DNA from 2 places in the Modestobacter sp. VKM Ac-2983 genome. Region 2 is predicted to be linked to the other one. Evidence: predicted binding sites of a transcription regulator. Region 2 holds the regulator's gene; the other holds the start of a gene.
The links. Region 2 encodes LexA, which represses DNA repair genes until DNA is damaged. Its sites were predicted from a motif close to TCGAACANNTGTTCGA; they were not measured.
Positions count from the first base shown of each region.

Region 1: the regulator LexA is predicted to act here: its motif matches at 3,645-3,660, upstream of dnaB (replicative DNA helicase).

Region 1 covers NZ_JAPVBK010000004.1:57,706-64,679, reverse strand. Annotated here, with positions in the region: gene O2W18_RS17495 (glycosyltransferase family 87 protein) at 1-660, shown strand, start outside; gene O2W18_RS17490 (deoxyribonuclease IV) at 615-1,430, opposite strand; gene rpsF (30S ribosomal protein S6) at 1,603-1,890, shown strand; gene O2W18_RS17480 (single-stranded DNA-binding protein) at 1,893-2,402, shown strand; gene rpsR (30S ribosomal protein S18) at 2,437-2,673, shown strand; gene rplI (50S ribosomal protein L9) at 2,685-3,131, shown strand; gene dnaB (replicative DNA helicase) at 3,735-5,105, shown strand; gene O2W18_RS17460 (PadR family transcriptional regulator) at 5,204-5,752, shown strand; gene O2W18_RS17455 (ABC transporter ATP-binding protein) at 5,749-6,423, shown strand; gene O2W18_RS17450 (hypothetical protein) at 6,420-6,974, shown strand, end outside.
Region 2 covers NZ_JAPVBK010000007.1:60,061-67,034, reverse strand. Annotated here, with positions in the region: gene O2W18_RS21385 (vitamin B12-dependent ribonucleotide reductase) at 1-391, opposite strand, end outside; gene nrdR (transcriptional regulator NrdR) at 522-1,115, opposite strand; gene O2W18_RS21375 (LysM peptidoglycan-binding domain-containing protein) at 1,533-2,117, opposite strand; gene lexA (transcriptional repressor LexA) at 2,385-3,209, shown strand; gene O2W18_RS21365 (hypothetical protein) at 3,318-4,385, opposite strand; gene O2W18_RS21360 (phosphatase PAP2 family protein) at 4,357-5,085, opposite strand; gene hflX (GTPase HflX) at 5,187-6,683, opposite strand; gene O2W18_RS21350 (ArsR/SmtB family transcription factor) at 6,733-6,974, opposite strand, start outside.

The DNA.
Region 1 (6,974 bases), on a different contig from region 2:
AACTGGGCCCGGTTCTTCACCTTCAGCGACGTCCGGCCGGCGAACCCGGAGAGCATCTGGGCGATCGCCCTGGACCTGACCGGCGACCGGATCCTGGACGGCCCGCTCGCCGAGGGGCAGACGCCGTCGGTGCTCAACGCGACCGTCGCCGTGGTGCTGCTGCTGTCGGCCGCCGCGGTCTCCTGGCTGGCCCTGGCCGCTCCGCTGCGTCCGCGACTGCCCCAGCTGGCGTTCCTGCTGGTCGCAGCGTTCCTGCTGCTGAACAAGGTGTGGAGCCCGCAGTTCTCGCTGTGGCTGCTGCCGCTCGCGGTGCTGGCCCGGCCGCGCTGGCGTTCGCTGCTGCTCTGGCAGGCCACCGAGGTGCTGGTCTGGGTGACGACCATGCTGTATTACCTCGGCGCCGACGACAACGGCGTGGGCGTGGAGTGGTTCTACCTCGCGGTGATCGTGCGGGACGTCGCCGTCCTCGTGCTGATGGCGCTGGTCGTGCGGGAGGTCTGGTCACCGGACCACGACCTGGTGCGCCGCAGCTGGCCGGGCACCGACGACCCCGCCGGCGGCCCTCTCGACGGCGCCCCCGACCGGTGGGTGCTCCCCCGGCCCGTGGGCCGGGCTCAGCCCGCGAGGGCCTCGCGCAGCAGGGTGATCTCCTCGGCGTGACCCGCGGCGTCGCCCGGGGTCTCCAGGACGACGGGGGCGCCGGCGGCGCGGGCCACGCCGAGCAGCAGCTCCAGCGGGATCTCCCCGGCGGTCAGCGGCGCGTGCCGGTCGCGGCCGGAACCGGCGGGGTCCCGGCTGTTGTTCAGGTGCACCAGGTCGATCCGGCCGGTGATCGCCCGGACGTCGTCCACCACCCGGGCCAGGTCCCAGCCCGCCGCCCAGGCGTGGCAGGTGTCCAGCACGAACCCCGCGCCGAACTCCCCCACCGCCTCCCACAGCCGGGCCACGGCGTCCAGGTCACGGGCCATCGCGTTGTCCCCGCCCGCGGTGTTCTCGATCAGCACCGGGATGCCGAAGCCGCCCTCGTCGGCCTGCCGGGCGAACGTCTTGCGCCAGTTGTCGACCCCGGCCGCCGGGTCGTCCTTCGCCAGCACGTGACCGCCGTGCACCACCATGCCGCGGGCACCGACGGCGGCCGACGCCTGGGCGTGCTGGCCGAGCAGCTTGCGGCTGGGGATGCGGATCCGGTTGTTCGTCGAGGCGACGTTGAGCACGTAGGGGGCGTGCACGAAGACGGCGACGTCGGAGCCGAGCAGCGCCTCGGCGTCCGGCCTCGGCTTCGGCGCCTTCCAGCCCTGCGGATCGGCGAGGAACACCTGCACCGCGTCGGCGTCCAGCTCGGCCGCGCGGGCCAGCGGACCGCCGTCGGCCAGCTCGTTGTCCTCGGTCAGACCCGGTCCGACGTGCACGCCGATCAGCTGCTCAGCCACCCGCAGGAGACTAGGCGCACCCGCCGCCCGGACACGATGGGTGCAGTGCACTGGTAGCCTGGCCGGTGCGCGTCCTCTCCTGCCTCCTGCAGGTCCGGGCGCGCGACGCATGTACGACCCTCCTGCTGCAGACACCCTGCGGCCGCTGAGACCAGAGGAGGTGGGGTTCTCCGTGCGTAACTACGAACTGATGATCATCCTCGACCCCGAGCTCGAGGAGCGGACCATCGCTCCCAGCCTGGATCGTTTCCTGACCGTCGTCACCAACTCCGGTGGCACCGTCAAGACGGAGATCTGGGGCCGCCGTCGGCTGGCCTACGAGATCGACAAGAACGCCGAGGGCATCTACGCGATCGTCGACATCCAGGCCGAGCCGGCCGCCGTCGCCGAGCTGGACCGTCAGCTGAACCTCAACGAGTCCATCCTGCGCACCAAGCTGATGCGCCCCGAGGCTCACTGACCATGGCCGGCGAGACCGTCATCACCGTCATCGGGAACCTGACGGCCGACCCGGAGCTGCGGTTCACCCCGTCCGGCGCCGCCGTCGCCAACTTCACCGTGGCCTCGACCCCCCGCACCTTCGACCGTCAGTCGCAGGAGTGGAAGGACGGCGAGGCGTTGTTCCTCCGGTGCAACGTCTGGCGTCAGGCGGCGGAGAACGTCGCCGAGTCGCTCACCCGCGGTTCGCGGGTCATCGTGTCGGGCCGGCTGAAGCAGCGGTCCTTCGACACGAAGGAAGGCGAGAAGCGCACCGTCATCGAGCTGGAGGTCGACGAGATCGGCCCCTCTCTGCGGTACGCCACCGCCAAGGTCACCCGCGCTGCGCGCAGCGAGGGTGGCGGCGGCGGGTTCGGCGGCGGCGGCGGCAACAGCGGTGGCAGCGGTGGCGGTGGTGGTGGTGGCTTCTCCGGTGGCGGAGCGAGCGACCCCTGGTCCACCCCGCCGGCGTCCTCCGACGAACCGCCTTTCTGATCCCCCCTCTCTGTACTGATCTCTGGAGAACCCAGTGCCCAAGCCTCCCCCCCGCAAGATCAAGAAGAAGGTCTGCCAGTTCTGCAAGGACAAGGCGACCTACATCGACTACAAGGACACGACCCTGCTGCGGAAGTTCATCTCCGACCGCGGCAAGATCCGTGCCCGCCGCGTCAGCGGCAACTGCAGCCAGCACCAGCGTGACGTCGCCGTGGCCGTGAAGAACAGCCGCGAGATGGCACTGCTGCCCTACACCTCCACGGCGCGCTGATCATGAGCACCATGAAGCTGATCCTGACGCAGGAGGTCACCGGTCTCGGTTCCTCCGGCGACACCGTCGAGGTCAAGGGCGGGTACGCCCGCAACTACCTCCTGCCCCGCGGGCTGGCCATGGTGGCCACCCGTGGTGCCGAGAAGCAGGTCAACAGCCTGCGCCGGGCGCGGGCTGCCCGCGACGTGCGTTCGCTCGAGGAGGCCCAGACGGTCGCCGGTCAGCTCTCGCAGCTGACCGTCACGCTCCCGGCCCGCTCGGGTGACGGCGGCCGCCTGTTCGGTCGCATCACCACCGCCGACGTCGCTGCTGCGGTCACCGCTGCCGGCGGCCCGGAGCTCGACCGTCGCCGGATCGAGCTGCCCAGCAGCATCAAGAGCCTCGGCACCCACACCGTCACGGTGCGGGTCCACCCGGAGGTCTCCGTCCCGGTCACCCTGGACGTCGTCGCCGGCTGATCGAGGCCGCTCTTCCACAGCACCGCCCACGAGGGGCGTCGGACTCCGGTCCGGCGCCCCTCGTGGCGTTCCCGAGGCCCGGTCGACGCCCTCCCGTGTCGACACGGGTGCGGACGCCACCGTGGACGGCAGGTGAACGTCACCGCCGGCCGGCCGGGTGTCCTCGGCGACCGTCTGCGTCGTGGGTCACCGAGCCGGGTCGCCGACCGTTACGCGTGTGACCTGCGGGGATCCGCCGACACGCCCGGGCCGCGAGTTCTGCGGGAAGTTGCCGGATTTCTTCCGTCCACACCCCGGGACAGGCCCCCGTGCAGGTGACGAGGGGGTGACGGGGACACGACGTCCGCGGTTCCACCGCGGTCTCCACACGGTGACCGGCTCCATCCACCGACTTGTCCACAAGTTGTGCAGATCGGCGTGCACAGCGGTGTTGGACGCGCCCCCTCCCCGGTTCCTAACGTCACCCCAGCTACCGCCGGGCGCGAACTGTCGGCGCCCGGTGGTAGCTGTTGTGCGAACAGCAGTTCGAACGGCAGCGGGAGCAGGGCGCGCCGCACGCAGGCCTCCAGGTCTGGGTGGGCGCGGGACGAGGAGGACATCAGCGTGGCGGTCGTCGAGGACATCAGCAGGCCGAGGGTCACGGCTCCGGAGTACGACCGGCAGCCCCCTCAGGACGTCGCTGCCGAACAGTCGGTGCTCGGCGGCATGCTGATGAGCAAGGACGCGATCGCCGACGTGGTGGAGGTCCTGGCCGGTCCCGACTTCTACCGCCCGGCGCACCAGGTCGTCTTCGACGTCGTCCTCGACCTGTACGGCCGGGGTGAGCCCGCCGACGCGATCACCGTCGCCGCGGAGCTGAACCGCACCGACCAGCTGTCGAAGATGGGCGGTGCGGTCTACCTGCACACGCTCATCGCGTCCACCCCGACCGCGGCGAACGCCGGGTACTACGCGGCGATCGTCGCCGAGCAGGCGGTGCTGCGGCGGCTGGTCGAGGCCGGTACCCGGGTGGTGCAGCTCGGCTACGGCGCCGCCGGTGGCAAGGGCGACGTCGACGACATCGTCGATCGCGCCCAGCAGGAGATCTATGACGTCACCGAGAAGCGGATGAGCGAGGACTACTCCCGCCTCGCCGACGTCCTGCAGCCGACGATGGACGAGCTCGACGCGATCGCCTCCCGGGGTGGCACGGCCCGCGGTGTCCCCACCGGGATCCGCGACCTCGACGAGCTCACCAACGGCCTGCAGGCCGGCCAGATGGTCGTCATCGCCGCCCGACCCGGTGTCGGCAAGAGCACGCTGGGGCTGGACATCGCGCGGTCGGCCACGGTGAAGCACCACATGCCCGCGGCGATCTTCTCCCTCGAGATGAGCAAGCACGAGATCACGATGCGTCTGCTGTCGGCCGAGGCGAAGGTCCCGCTGCACCACATGCGCGCCGGCACGCTGTCGGACGAGGACTGGTCGAAGCTGGCCCGCCGGATGGGCGAGATCGCCGACGCCCCGCTCTACATCGATGACTCACCGAACATGACGATGATGGAGATCCGGGCGAAGGCGCGGCGGCTCAAGCAGCGCAACGACCTCAAGCTCATCGTCATCGACTACCTGCAGCTGATGACCTCGGGCAAGAAGGTCGAGAGCCGCCAGCAGGAGGTCTCGGAGTTCTCCCGTGCGCTGAAGCTGCTGGCCAAGGAGCTCGAGCTCCCGGTCATCGCGATGAGCCAGCTGAACCGTGGCTCGGAGCAGCGTCAGGACAAGAAGCCGATGCTGTCGGACCTCCGTGAGTCCGGCTCGATCGAGCAGGACGCCGACATGGTCATGATGATCCACCGCGAGGACATGTACGAGAAGGAGTCCCCGCGGGCCGGCGAGGCCGACATCATGCTGGTCAAGCACCGCAACGGCCCCACCGCGAACGTCACCGTCGCCTTCCAGGGCCACTACAGCCGCTTCGTCGACATGGCGAACTGACCGGCGTCCAGCAGCCGCAGCCGAGAGGTGGGAACGCCTCTCGGCTGCGGCCCGTGTCGCTATTCACAAAGTGTGTACTCGTGGTGTAGACACGAGGCATGTCGTTGACCGAGCTGCACCTGGCCCTGCTCGCGGGCGCCCCGCGGCACGGGTACGACATCAAGCAGGAGCACGACTCCTGGTTCCCGGACACCCGTCCGCTCCCCTACGGCCAGGTGTACGCGACGTTGGCGCGCTTGCAGCGCGATGGACTGGCCGAGGTGGTGGAGACCCGCGTGGACGGGGGCCCCGAGCGGACGGTGTACGCGCTGACCGCTGACGGGGCGGCGCGGTTGCGCGCCTGGCTGGCCGAGCCTGCTGCGCCGACCGGTGCCGGTGCCGAGGAGATCGTGCGCAAGACCGTGTCGGTCCTGCACACCGGCATCGACGTCGGCGGGTTCGTCGCCCGCCAGCGCGCTGCTCACCTGCGCCGCATCCGTGAGCTGCAGGCCACCCCACCCGGTGCCGGCCCGGCCGAACGGCTGGTCCGTGAGCACCTCATCGCGCACCTCGACGCCGATCTGCGCTGGCTGGAACTGGCCACCGAGCTGCTGCTGTCCCCGGATGACCAGCCGACCGTTCGTCCCGACGAGAGGAAGCCCGCATGAGCACGGTGGAACTGTCCGGTGTCAGCCATGCCTACGGCCGCACCCAGGCGCTCAGCGACGTGTCGATCACCGTCGAGCCCGGTGAGGTCGTCGCGGTCACCGGGCCCAGCGGATGCGGGAAGTCGACCCTGCTCATGCTCGCCGCCGGAGTGCTGCGCGCCCAATCGGGCCGCATCACGGTCGCCGGTACCGATCTGACCGGGGCGGACGACGCCTCCCGCGCCCGGCTCCGGCGCCGCGAGGTGGGCCTCGTCCTGCAGTTCGGGCAACTGGTGCCCGACCTGTCGGTGCGCGACAACGTCGCGCTGCCGCTGCTGCTGGGAGGTCACCGGCCGGCCGATGCCCGAGCTGCCGCGGATGGCTGGCTCGAACGCGTCGGACTGGACGTCGAACCGGACACGTTGCCCGCGGACCTGTCCGGCGGGCAGGCTCAGCTGGCTGCTGGGGCCCGGGCACTGGTCGCCGGCCCGCGGCTGCTGCTGGCTGACGAGCCGACCGCGAGCCTGGACGCCACCAGTGGCCGGGCGCTGCTGGACCTGCTGGTGACCACCACGGTGCAGGCCGGGGGTTCGGTGGTCCTGGTCAGCCACGACAACGCGGTGGCCGCGCGCGCCGACCGCGAGATCCGACTGCGCCGCGGCACCGTCGCCCACCAGGTGGCCCTGTCATGAAGCCGGCCACCCTCTGGCTGCTGGCGGCCCCGCACGTGCGGGCCTCCCGGACCCGAGCAGCCCTGGTGGCGGCCGGCACCGCGGCCGCCGGCGGACTCGTCCTGGTCACCGTGGCCCTGTTCCGCGTGCCGGCCTTCGCGCTCCCACCGCGCGGGAGCACCGAGCGCTACGAGGTCACCTACGACGCCCGGTACGCCGGCATCGTGACCAGCGCCGAGACCCGGATCGGGGTGGCCACCGCGGTGCTGCTGGTCGCCGCCACCGCCCTGGTGCTGGCCTGGCAGGCCGTCTCCTCCGGCAGTGCCCGCCGCCAGCGCCGCGACCACGCGCTCAGCACTGCCGGCGCGACGCCCGGCGACCTGCGTCGACTGGGCGCGATCGAGGCCGCCGTCGCCGGTGTGGCCGGCGGACTGCTCGCCGGGCCGGTCTACCTGCTGCTGTGGTTGCTCCTCGGACCCGTCCAGCCGGCCACCAGCCGCCTGTTGCCCGCCCTGGCACCCGCGGACCTCACTGCCTGGGCCTGCGTGGTGGCCGGCTCGGCGGCACTCGCC
Region 2 (6,974 bases):
GCTCGAAGAGCTCGGCGTCGCCCTCGCTGGCGAAGTATTCGTGCTCGCGGCCGGCCGCGCCGTAGGTCAGGACGACCCGGTCGATGAGCTGGCGCAGGCTCGTCTCGCGCTGGGGGCTGCCGACCGCGCCACGGAAGTACTTGGTGGTGACGATGTTGGTGGCGTTGATGCTCCACTCGGCCGGGAACTCGACCCCGCGCTGCTCGAAGTTGATCGAGCCGTCCCGCCAGTTGGTCATGACGACGTCGCGGCGCTCCCACACGACCTCGTCGTAGGGGTGCACACCCGCAGTGGTGAACACGCGCTTGACCTTGAGGCCCTTCCCCCGACTGGGGGCCTTGGGAGTGCGGCGGTTCCGGCTGGTGGTGAGGCGGTCGGCTGTCTCGGTCATCGTGCGAGGGCTCCCTGGGTCGGACTGGTGCGGTGGTGCGGGCGGAGCGGCTGGGGAAGCCGGCGGGTGCCGGAGCCGGGTGGTGCGGTCTCCTCGTCGAGACCTGTCTAGCGGAGGGGTCGGACAGTTCTCACGGGCCGGCGGCGTTGCCGGTGTCGGCCGGCCGCGGACGCTCGGCGGCCCGCCGGCGGGGGCTCCCGCCCGCAGGCATCTCCTGGTCCTCACCGACGGCGCCTCGCTCGGCGAGCGGTCCGTCGCCGGCACTGACGGAACCCCGGGCCGGTGCGGCGCGGAGCTCGGCGATCTCCTTCTCGAAGTCGGCGACCGAGGAGAAGCTGCGGTAGACGCTGGCGAAGCGCAGGTAGGCCACCTCGTCGAGGTCGCGCAGCGGTCCGAGGATGGCGAGACCGACCTCGTTGCTGGGGATCTCGGCGCAGCCGGTGGCCCGCACCGCGTCCTCGACCTGCTGGGCCAGCAACGCCAGTTGGTCCTCGTCCACGGGACGTCCCTGACAGGCCCGCCGCACACCGGCGACGACCTTCCCCCGGGCGAAGGGCTCGCTGACGCCGCTGCGCTTGACGACGGCGAGGACGGCCTCCTCCACGGTGGTGAAGCGGCGCCCACATCCCGGGCAGGAGCGTCGACGGCGGGTGGTCGCTCCCTCGTCGGTCTCCCGGGAGTCGATCACCCGACTGTCGGGGTTGTGGCAGAAGGGGCAGCGCATCCCGATCTCCTCCTTCCCGAGGTGTCGCGAGGGCTCTCGTCGCGGCGACGTGACACCGTGACCGGACCCCGACCCGATGGCCGTGCTGTGGACTGCGCCGGGGACATCCGGTGGATGCGCCGGGGAGAACGTGTGGAACGGCTGTGGATGGGGCTTACAGCTCTGTAACTACTAGATGTTGTGGTGGAACCGTACGACCACCCCCACAGGTGTGCAAGCCCCGGGGTGCGTGTCGTCTTCCGCAACTGCCCCGGACGCCCCTCGGGACCCCTCTCGCCACAGCCATCGCCGCCGGAACAGCCCTGCCCCACCAAGGCACGGGCGCCCTGGAGGCGGCCGAGCCGGAGCACTCAGGGACGACGGGCGGCCGCCACCCTCACCACCCGCCGTGGTGCACACCTGCACCACGCAGCCCGATCAGGGCAGCTCGAGCACCTGGCCGGGGACGAGGTCGACGTCGGAGAGGCCGTTCACGTCGAGGAGCGCGTCGACGACGGCGCGCCGGTCCTCCTCCGGGGCGATCTCACCGGCGATGGACCACAGGGTGTCCCCGGACCGGACGACGATCGTCGCCGAGCCGGCCAGCTCCAGGCCCCCTCCGGCGCCGCCGGACTCGATCGCGATCGTCGCCGCGGCGACGGACACCCCGAAGGCGATGGACAGCCCGGCGATCACCCGCCGCCCGCGCCGGGTCAGGCGCAGCGGTGCCGGGTCACCCCAACCCACCGACACCCCGCCGCCTGCCTGCCGCACGCGACCGCCGCGACCGGCCGAGCCACCGTCCACGACACCGACCCGGCGGCCCGCACGCGCCTCGGCGCGCCCGACGTCACGCCGGAGCACCACCGGCAGTGCCGGGCGAGGCGCCCGCGACAGCCGCACGGGCGGACCCTGCACCGGCGGGCGGGGCGAGGGCGCCACCTGACCAGCCCCCGGGAACGGGAGCACGACCGCCAACGAGGCCGGGGTGGCGACGGGGCGCTCGAGCTGCGGGATGGCCATCGGGGTGCTCCAGGTGTCTCGGTACCGGGCTCATCGAACGCACGTTCGATTCGAACGTGTGTGCGATGTCTACCGCACACCCCCGACAGGAACACGCCGACACGACGACTTCTTCGAACACCTGTTTGAACACGAGCGTCCGAGGCGATACGGTTCCGAGGCGATCGAGGACGGCGTCCACGGTCCGGCTCGCCGTGGTGACACGGCTGTCGGCACGGCAGGGCGCCACCGGGAACTGCTGCCCAGGCAGCCGGACGAGGAGGACACATGGCGGTCGACGGCCCGAAGGCGCGCGGCGGCAAGAGCCCTTCGCGGCGTGGAGCCGCCGACTCGGCACCCGCCGACGGCGCAGCACCGACGACCGTCGCGGGGGCGGGAGCCGCGGTGCGGGAGTTCCCCGACCGGGCCGCGGACGGCGACGGTCTGACCCAGCGGCAGCGGCGGGTGCTCGAGGTCATCCGTGACTCCATCGAGCGCCGTGGCTACCCGCCCTCGGTGCGTGAGATCGGGGAGGCGGTCGGCCTCTCCTCCGCCTCGTCGGTGGCCCACCAGCTGTCGGTGCTGCAGCGCAAGGGGTGGCTGCGCCGTGACCCGAACCGACCCCGCGCCCTCGACGTGCGCCTGCCCGGCGACAGCACCGCCACGGCGACGAACGACGCCGCCGCAGCACTGGCCGGATCCGGAGCGGGCAGCGGTGTCGACGACGCCTCGGCTCCCCGACCCACCTACGTGCCCCTCGTCGGGCGGATCGCCGCCGGTGGTCCGGTGCTGGCCGAGCAGGCCGTCGAGGACGTCTTCCCGCTCCCCCGGGAACTGGTCGGCGACGGCACCCTCTTCATGCTGAAGGTGGCGGGTGACTCGATGGTCGATGCGGCGATCTGTGACGGCGACTGGGTCGTCGTCCGGCAGCAGCCGACCGCGGAGAACGGCGAGATCGTCGCCGCGATGATCGACGGCGAGGCAACGGTGAAGACCTACAAGCGGCGCGACGGGCACGTGTGGCTGCTGCCACACAACGCCGCGTACGAGCCGATCCCGGGCGATGACGCCACGGTCCTCGGCCGGGTCGTCACCGTGCTGCGCCGGGTCTGAGTTCTACCGGGGCGCCGGGCTCGCCGTGCGGCCCGGCGCTCATCGAACTCGGCTCGTCATCCGGCCGAGTCGTCATGCGATCCGGCTGGTGAGCGAGCCAGACGCTGATCAGGCCGGGCGCCGCCGGATCTTGCCGCCGATCCACACCAGCACGGTGGCCGCGACTGCGGCGATGACGCCGGCGGTGAGCGGGGCCACCCCACCGGCCGTCGCCAGCGACCCGGCAGCGGCCTCGGTGGCCGCCGCCGGTGGCGGCGCCGCCAGGTCACCGGCGGCCGGCACCAGGGTCACCGCCCCGGGCAGCCCCTCCCCGGCGACGAGCAGGTCCCGGTCGTTGGCCGCGAAGGCGATGGCCTCGCCCTGCGGGGCCTCCGGCAGCGGCACGCGCACCGGGGGGCCGGCCAACGCCCCGGCGACGTCCGAACCGCTCAGCGGCCAGACGTAGGCGTCGGTGTAGGTGCGCAGGGCGATCCGTGAGCCGTCGGCCGACACCGCGCCACCGGTGACCAGCAACTGTCCGGCCCGGCCCACGGGACCGCCCGGCGTGCCGGTCAACGTGAACCCGAGCCCGGCCACCTTGCTCATCGGCACGGTGGCCCCGTCGGCGAGGGGCGCATCGGGCCGGTACACCGAGCTGGCGCCGAGCACCTCCTTGGTCACCAGGTACGGGGTGCCGTCGGGCGCGAGCAGCAGCGCCTCCGCGTCGTGCGGGCCGTCGGGGTAGGTCAACCTGCTCAGCACGGTGGTCCCGTCGGGACGGAGGCCGATCAGCGCGACCGTCTCGCGACTCTGCGCGTTGTCCCCGATGTCGGCCAACCAGATGGTGCCGTCCGCGGCGAGGGCGAGGTCCTCGGGGTCGTAAGGGTCGACCTCCGCGGTGCGCACCTCACCCACCGTGCAGGCCCCGTCGAGCACGAGCACCTCGGCGCGGTCGCCGCCGTCGTTCATCGCGAGCATCGCCTCGCCGGCGCTGGCCAGGCCGGAGAGCTCAGGGAGCCGCGGATCGGTGATCTCGCACCGGGTGACCGGCTCGCCGAAGGAGGCGACAGCGTCGTCGGCGGCCGCCGACCCGGCGGGGACCAACGCGACCAGCAGGCCGACGGGCGCGCCGAGGACGGCGCCGGCCGCCCTGCGGCGGGGGGCGCGGCTACGCCTGCGATCGGCCGGCTCTGGCACGAACCCAGCGTGGCAGTCCGACAGCGTCGAGTCCGTGAACCACGCCCAACAGCAGGAGCCCGACCGACAGCCCGACCACGGCATCGGTGACCCAGTGGAAGTCCAGCGCCACCATGGCCACACCTGTTGCCACCGGCCCCAGCACGCTGAGCACCCAGGTGGCCCGCTGCACTGCTGGGGGCAGGCCGAACTCCACGGCCTGCCACCGGGCCACCCCCCACATCAGGACGGCGTTCGCCACGTGCCCCGACGGGTAGCTGGCCCCGTCCAGGTGGAAGAACGACCCGGGGAACGCCGGGGCCGTGCGACCGGTGCCCCACTTGAACGCGTAGACCACGGTGGTGAGCAGGGCCAGCGCGACGACCACCCGGACCAGGGGCACCAGCGTCCGTTGCCGCACGGCCAACCAGCCGACCAGGCCGGCCAGGACGACGAGGATCGTCACCCGCCCGCCGATCTGGGTGACGACCCAGATCGGCCAGTAGGCCCAGGAGTCCCGGAGCGCCCAGACGCTGGTCACCTCGGAGACCCGCAGGTCCATCCGCTCCAACCACCCGCGGCCGAGCAGGTTGACGGTCACCCCGACGGTGACGAGGGCGGCGAGGACGAGCAGCCACCACGGCGGCCGGCCCACCCCGATGACCGGTGCAGCCGGTCGGCCTCCGGTGGCCGCCGGCCGGTCCACCGCTCCCCTGGTCACCGCTTCACGGTACCGGGGCGCCGTGACCTGCTCGTGATCCGACGAGCCTGCTCACGGGTCCGACGCACACGTCCACGCGTCGGGGAGCGGTGGAGCCTCGATCAGGCCTCGGCAGCAGGTGTGCTGAAGCCGTCGAGCTGGGCGGCCAGGCCGGCGTCGACACGCGCGGTCAACCGGGTCCCGGTCGCCTCGTGCGCCTCCTCGACGACCTCGCCGTCCCGGTGCACCCGGGCGACCAGGTCGCCCCGGTCGTAGGGCACGAGGACCTCGACGTCGATGTGCGGGTGCGGGAGCCGCTGGGCGATCACGTCGCGGAGCGCCTCGATGCCCTCACCGGTCCGGGCCGACACCCACATCGCCCCGGGGAGCGCCTGGCGCAACGCCAGCATGTCCTCCTCGGTCATGGCGTCGACCTTGTTCACGACGATCAGCTCCGGGACGGCGGACGCGTCGATCTCGTTGAGCACCGTGTGCACCGCGTCGATCTGGCCCAGCGGGTCGGAGTCGGCACCGTCGACGACGTGGACGAGCAGGTCGGCGTCGGCCACCTCCTCCAGCGTGGAGCGGAACGCGTCGACCAGCTGGTGCGGCAGGTGGCGCACGAACCCGACCGTGTCGGTCATCGTGTACTCGCGCCCCTCGGGCGTCTGCGCGCGGCGGACCGTCGGGTCCAGGGTGGCGAACAGCGCGTCCTGCACGAGCACGCCGGCCCCGGTGAGCTGGTTGAGCAGGCTGGACTTGCCGGCGTTGGTGTATCCCGCGATCGCGACGCTCGGCGTCGCGTTCCGGTCACGGGAGTTCCGCTGCGTCGTGCGGGCGGTCGCCATGCCGGCGATCTCCTTGCGCAGCTTGCTCACCCGGGACCGGATCCGGCGCCGGTCGGTCTCGATCTTCGTCTCACCCGGACCACGGGTGCCGATGCCGCCACCGCCGGCGACCCGACCACCGGCCTGCCGGCTCAGCGACTCACCCCAGCCACGCAGCCGGGGCAGCATGTACTGCATCTGGGCCAGCTCGACCTGGGCCTTGCCCTCCCGGCTGGTCGCGTGCTGGGCGAAGATGTCCAGGATCAGGGCGGTCCGGTCGACCACCTTCACCTTGAGCACCTTCTCCAGCTGGTTGAGCTGGCCGGGGGCCAGCTCCCCGTCGCAGATCACGGTGTCCGCGCCGGTGGCGGCGACGACCTCGCGCAGCTCGGCGGCCTTGCCCGAGCCGACGTAGGTGGCCGGGTCCGGCTTGTCCCGGCGCTGCATCAGCGCGTCGAGCACCTGGGAACCGGCGGTCTCGGCGAGCGCGGCGAGCTCGGTCAGCGAACGCTGCGCGTCGGCCGCCGTCCCCTCGGTCCAGACGCCGACCAGGACGACCCGCTCCAGGCGGAGCTGGCGGTACTCGACCTCGGTGACGTCGGTGAGCTCGGTGCCGAGCCCCGCGACCCGACGGAGTGCGCCGCGCTCCTCCTTGACGTAGGAGCCGGTGGTGTCGTCGGCGGCGTCCCACTGACCGGCCGGTGCCGGCTTGGTGTCGGGCATGCTGGCGCGCGCCTTGTCGACACGGGCTTCGGCCTCGTCGAGGATCGCGCGGTTCTGGGCTGTCGTCATCGTCTCCAGCGTGGCATGCCCCTGAGCGTGGGGCGAGCGACTTGTCACATCACCTGTTGTCATCGCCGGGTACAACACCGGAGAGCTCCGGATGCATCCCCAGGTACAGCGACCAGCGTTCGGCACCCGGGTCCGCCGGCCGGGTGGCGTACTCGTCCAGCAGCCGGTGCAGCCGTTCCCGGAACTCGGCCAGGTCCGCCGCACCGAGCCGCAGGCCCAGCCGGGTGCTCTCCAGCCGGGCCTCCCCCACGGCGGCGACCTCCTCGAGGAACGCGGCGAGCGCGGCGTCCC